DNA from 2 places in the Lysinibacillus sp. fls2-241-R2A-57 genome. Region 1 is predicted to be linked to the other one. Evidence: riboswitches for the same ligand, from Rfam matches in the RefSeq annotation. Region 1 holds a riboswitch; the other holds the start of a gene.
The links. A riboswitch is a leader RNA that binds a small molecule or an ion and turns the genes downstream of it on or off. The one in region 1 is predicted to bind S-adenosylmethionine.

Region 1 (3,201 bases):
ATGTTTTGCAACATGATGTTTCCAAATCGATTGCTGTTCAAGCTGTACTAGATTATTTTAATTTGAGTCCTAAGGAAGCACTGGCTTTTGGCGATGGGGATAATGATATCGATATGCTGGAACAGGTTGGCTTCGGTATTGCAATGGGCAATGGTAGTGAAGCATTAAAAAATGTCGCTGATTTTATAACGAAGAAATCAACAGATGGTGGTATTGATTATGCTCTACGTGAGCTACAAATACTAGTTTAAGAGAGCTATATTTATAGTATGAACCAACCTCTATACATTAGAGAAAACTGTATGAAAGTTATAATACTCATAATGTTACCTACTTTGAGTTATTATAAAGCTAACATTTAAAAGAAATCATTATGCGTTAGGTGGGATGGATTTATGGCGCATCACGTGCAATCTCTTATTGAACATTACGGGTATTTTGGCATTATTCTTATCCTAGTTGGAGGGATTGTCGGGCTGCCACTTCCTGATGAGATATTTTTAACATATGTAGGGTATAGCGTTTATAGAGAAACTCTCTCGCATATTCCAGCTCTAATAAGCGCTGTGGTAGGTGCGGCAGGGGGAATTACCTTGAGCTACTATATAGGCTATAGATTCGGGCTACCCTTATTGCAAAAATACGGTCCGAAAATCCATATTACTGAACAAAAAATTGACGTTACTAAAAAATTATTTGCAAAAATAGGACCAGTATTATTATTAATCGGATATTTTATTCCTGGTGTACGTCATCTAACAGCATATATTGCGGCTATCAATAATTATCCTTATAAAAAATTTGCTTTCTTTGCTTATACGGGAGCGGTTATATGGACATTTACTTTTATTACTTTAGGAGAAGTACTTGGGGAGAAATGGCGCTACGTTGGGTTATATTTATCCCGCTACAGTATGTATCTTATAGCATTGTTCATCATAATAATTTTGATCGTTTATTTTATTTTCAAAAAAAGGAATTCGCCTAAATAAAAAGGGTCTGATTCAATACCTATCATGGTTTGATTCAGACCTTTTGTTATATTTAAGGCAATATTGCAAATGAACGCACAGGGAATCCAGAGGCTTTTTCAGGCTTTGGTACAATATTGAATATAGCAGCACCTTTTGGAGGTAGCTTATCCAAATTTGTCATAAGCTCAATTTGGTAAGTATCTTGTTCAAGTACAAAATATTCGCCGTCTAGCTTACTGTTTTTGCGAAAATCAGCTGCTGAATCTGTATCAAAAGTTTCGTGACCAATAGCACTTATTTTTCGTTCGTTGAATAAAAATTGTAACGCTTCTAAACCCCAGCCAGGAATATGATTATGACCATCAGCATCTTTGCTACTGAAAGCCTCCTTATCTGGCCAACGCTTACTCCAATCAGTACGAAGCGCAACAAAGGTACCTGCTTCAATTTCTCCATATTCAGCCTCAAAGTCAAGAATATCTTGGATACTTAATGTGTAGTCGTTATTCAATTCGGCTTCCTTAGATTTATCAATAACGATTAGTGGTAGGACTAGTTCTTTTAACGCCAATTCATCTAAATAGCGTGTATCTCGCACAAAATGGATAGGTGGATCGATATGTGTTCCATATTGCCCAGGGAAAGAGAATTGCTGCGCAAAGAAGCCATCATCATGGGAAAATAATGTTTCAAATTTTGCATCATCAAACATAAAGAAATGAGGCGAATTAGGACCAAATGTATGTGTTAAATCAACCCATTCTTTAGATTTTAATAGTTGAATTGCTTGTAAAAGTTCATTTGCCATAATATTTTCCTGCTTTCTTTTAATTATTTTTGGGTGCTTAGACTTTACTTACTAGCGGCAATAAAAAAGAGCCCTCCTTGTAGAAGAGGACTCTTGTGCAAAGCAACTTAGTAAGTCTTCTCATCTTCAAGGCCGATTTCGCCAATTGGAATTAGCACCATACCTATAGGCTGGTTGCTGAGACATCATAGGGCCAATCCCTCCGTCTCTCTTGATAAGAAAAGATAATATAAGAATTTTCAGAAATATATTACGAATACTTTAGCATATTTATTTATAGTTTACAAGTTCAATAGGGATGCATGGTTAAAAGATTTTCCAGAATTAATAATTTTGCTATTGCTGCAAATATTGTTTGCCTATATTTAAATAGATAATACGATTACATACATCATACGTAAACATAGGGGTAGCCTTTGTATTTAGATTAAAATCCCGTTTCACATATGAGAAAAGCCTCGTTGTTGAATCTCAATCGCTAGGTTTAAATAGACAATACATAGATCCCACTCATTAGTTGAATTTCACCAACTCAAATTTACGGTTAGCTTACAACAGTCGCTATCAGTAAATATTATTCGAATTCCATCTGGTGTATAGTTAGTTTCGAATTTTATGGTAATGCCTGTTGATGCAATTAATTTTTCAACCTCTGTTTTATTTGACAACTGTGCCGCGTCCATAAGATCATGTGCAAATTGCTCTGATTCATCAATTTTATCCGTCAGTAATTGTGCTTGCTGCATAATAGCTTTGATCCGTTTCGCAGAAGACTTTAATTTAGTTATATTGATGGTTGGAAATGGGCTACGATTTGTTGAGTTTGTAGGCATCACTAAATGTCTAGAAGGTTGGAGTGTGGCTGGTTGATTTGCCATTGCCCATGCCCATGTTGGATAATAATTAGGATAGACAAAATACGGATAAGGATTGTAATACAACTAAAATTCCTCCTATCCTATAGTTGATACCTTATCTTATGTACAACAAAGACTTTCGGTGTTAATGGTTGATGCTTGGCAAAAGGGGAGCAAGTGGTGCGATGACCCAATCGGAAGCCATTAGTTCATCCAATTTATTCACAGAAGGAGTTATCAAGATGGATGTTCGTGAATACATAAAAAATGGTTTTGAAGTTTACTACGAGCGCTATAATCAGATTTCGGAAGATGGATTTTGCAGATGGATGCGTCCAGATGTTCCTGATGAGATGAAATTAGCGGATACTGATGAAGAATGGTCAAGATGGAAGATGGTCCCTTCTATAGTAAGCGAAGATGATATTCAAGCTTTAGAAAAAGAGTTTGGACTTAAATTTCCTGAATGGTATAAAGCCTTTATTTCAACGTATCATCATTATTTTGATGTCATACCCGAACAAAGTATTGAAGAGCCTTTAAATAACGTTAGAGATATGTA
Region 2 (3,201 bases), on a different contig from region 1:
TTCTGCTACTAATGCGAGCGATAAAAACAGTCAAAATGCGGCTACTAATACTAGCAATAATAACAATCAAAATGCTGCTACTAATGCGAGCGATAAAAACAGTCAAAATGCTGCTACTAATACAAACAATAACAACAGCCAAAATGCTACTACTAATACAAACAATAACAACAGTCAAAATGCTGCTACTAATGCGAGCGATAAAAACAGTCAAAATGCTGCTACTAATACTAGCAATAATAACAATCAAAATGCTACTACTAATGCGAGCGATAAAAACAGTCAAAATGCGGCTACTAATACTAGCAATAACAACAGCCAAAATGCGGCTACTAATACTAGCAATAACAACAGCCAAAATGCGGCTACTAATACTAGCAATAACAACAATCAAAATGCTGCTACTAATGCGAGTGATAAAAACAGTCAAAATGCTGCTACTAATACTAGCAATAACAACAGTCAAAATACTGCTACTAATGCGAGCGATAAAAACAGCCAAAATGCTGCAAAGAACGAAAGTAATACAAAAAATCAAAATGTATCTATCAATGAACATCCGCCAAAAAATTAGCAACATATTCGGATAAAAAAATGATGACCACGAAATAATCAAGGTCATCATTTTACTTTACAATCGAGAGTTTATAAAAACCATGCGCTTATATATGATATTCAATTTCATCAACGAAATCCCATTCATATGGTGTTTCTTGGTAAACATAGTAGTTCAACCAGTTTGAGAATAATAAATGTGTATGGGCACGCCATGTATTATTCGGTTCTTTTGATGGATCATCATTTGGGAAGTAATTCACTGGAACTGCAATATCCAATCCTTTTGCAACATCACGACTATATTCATCTGCTAATGTTGTCGCATCATATTCAAGGTGGCCTGTAATCATAATGTTTTTATTATCCTTCGATTGCACAATAAAGACACCCGCATCTTCTGAATACGATAATAAACGTAGATCAGGATGGTTGCGGACTTCCTCAATGGAAACTGATGTATAACGTGAATGTGGAGCCGTAAATAAATCACTGAAGCCACGTACTAAATCCACTGTTAAATCCGTAATGACATGGGAATAAACACCTGAACATTTAGCAGGAAGCTCAATTTTGCCAATACCGTAATGATGGTATAACGCTGCTTGTGCACCCCAACATATATGAAGGATCGATGTTACGTTCTTTTTGGACCAATCCATGATTTCTGATATTTCCTGCCAGTAGTTCACATCTTCAAATGCCATTTTTTCTACTGGTGCTCCCGTAATAATCATGCCATCATAGCGGCGATGGCGAATTTGATGAAAGGTCGTGTAAAATAACTGTAAATGTGATTTACTAACATTTTTTGATTCATGCGTAGCAGTATTTAAAAATGTAATATTGACTTGTAATGGTGTGTTACCTAATAAACGTAGTAATTGTAGCTCTGTTTTTTCTTTTTCTGGCATTAAATTTAAAATTAATATATTTAACGGACGAATTTGTTGGGTTTTCGCTCTATCCTCTTCCATTACGAAGATTTTTTCCTCACGTAAATGTTCTCCAGCTGGTAAGTTTTTCGGAATATTAATTGGCATCTTGCATTCCCCTCTCTTTTATTTCTCTCTTTCTAACATCAATTAGTGCCTTAGTATCCATGCACAAAGCTCATAAAATCTTTTATCGAATTAAATTAAAAAATCCCCCTCATTCCATTTGAGATAGAATGAGAAGGATTTTTTACCACGTTCACTCTTATCTCTCAAAGGATCAAACCTTCGCTGGAATTAGCACCTTTCTAACTTTTTTTGTTAGAGGTTGCTGAAGCGTCATCGGGCCAAATCCCTCAGCTTCTCTTGATAAGATTATTTAATTAAAATGAATTGTAACATGAACAATTAGGAATTTCAATAATACATAGAATATTTTGTTATTAACATGCATGTTCTACTATGAATTGATGAACACTATTCTTGATGCAAACCATGTTTACACGATGAAATATTATGAGATTCCTAATAGCTTTAATTTTGGAGTAATACATTTACTATTGGGATTTAGATCGCATTTATGTAGAAATGGAAAATCAAAGTTATTGCGTTTGCATGTGGAACATTGATGAATATGAAATTCGATGGACGTTATTTATTGATATTCCAGATGAGGACGGTGGAACTCATAGTGAACCAATTAATGAAGGTATAACTGACTTTGATTCTTCTGAAGATGAACGCGAGATGAAATTTAATCTATCCGAATGGGAAGAAGAAATGAAGGAAAGCAATTTGTTTCATTGGTACTGAATTTTCTAAAGGATGAAATTAATGAATGTGATGGTGCAAGTGAAGACAGTGGAGTACACGTTGATTTAAGAAATTGTAACTATTATGTTTTAGGTCGTAAATGGACAGAAGTAATTGAAGAATTCCTAAAAAAATGGCTATGGATTCTACTTTACAGGTGCAGACGGACATTGGACTAATATCTATAAATATAAAAGTTTAGTACCACAAATTTAAGTGAAAGTCGTCATAGCAACTATAAACCGCGTTGACTGAAGATGAGATCAATGAGCTATTGAAATAAAACAATCTACATGTTCCTTTGAGAATGATGAGACGGTTACTTATTTATTTGATAAGTTTAAAGATGACTTTATAGGCTTATCTAATATGATCGAGGAAGTTGAAAATAAATTATCAATTTACACTGTAAAGTTTACGGATTTGATATTTTTAAAAAATTTATTTAGATAATATCTATCTTAATTCCTCCAATAATATGTTTACTAGTGTAATTTTCTTATTCTCATTTATACATTATCTATGTATCTATTTAGTAGATTTTCAGCTTCAAAAAAATTAAGACTTACTTTACGTGTTCTTTCAGATGAAATTTCATTTTCCAACACCCCTAAATGTGTTAGATTGGCTATTTCATTTTTAAAAACTGGTAAATGGAATGTAAAGTCATTAATCTCTAGTAACATTAAAAAACCACCAAACATTGTGTGATAACCTTTAATTTCAATTTCGCTTTCTGATAATAATTTTTTAATTACGGACACCTTTAAATCGTATAATTTGGACTGTCTAGTTTTAGCAGCCTGTACAAATGAATGGTTTTTCAAATGATAATTATCCTTCTTAGTATCACGACTTACTTTAGCTGATTTATTGATTAAATAAAGTGACTCAGCAA

Region 2: it holds a riboswitch for S-adenosylmethionine, as region 1 does, so the genes downstream of both, metA (homoserine O-acetyltransferase MetA) here and QRN68_RS21495 (cyclase family protein) in region 1, are expected to answer to the same signal.

The regions. Positions count from the first base shown of each region.
Region 1 is NZ_JARVRU010000160.1:490-3,690, reverse strand. It holds gene QRN68_RS21505 (Cof-type HAD-IIB family hydrolase) at 1-251, shown strand, start outside; gene QRN68_RS21500 (DedA family protein) at 396-992, shown strand; gene QRN68_RS21495 (cyclase family protein) at 1,045-1,782, opposite strand; SAM riboswitch class I at 1,900-2,003, opposite strand; gene QRN68_RS21490 (YuzC family spore coat inner layer protein) at 2,307-2,723, opposite strand; gene QRN68_RS21485 (SMI1/KNR4 family protein) at 2,882-3,201, shown strand, end outside.
Region 2 is NZ_JARVRU010000016.1:76,851-80,051, forward strand. It holds gene QRN68_RS03300 (GerAB/ArcD/ProY family transporter) at 1-574, shown strand, start outside; gene metA (homoserine O-acetyltransferase MetA) at 663-1,598, opposite strand; SAM riboswitch class I at 1,753-1,866, opposite strand; gene QRN68_RS03310 (hypothetical protein) at 2,106-2,303, shown strand; gene QRN68_RS03315 (hypothetical protein) at 2,294-2,482, shown strand; gene QRN68_RS03320 (YkyB family protein) at 2,813-3,201, opposite strand, start outside.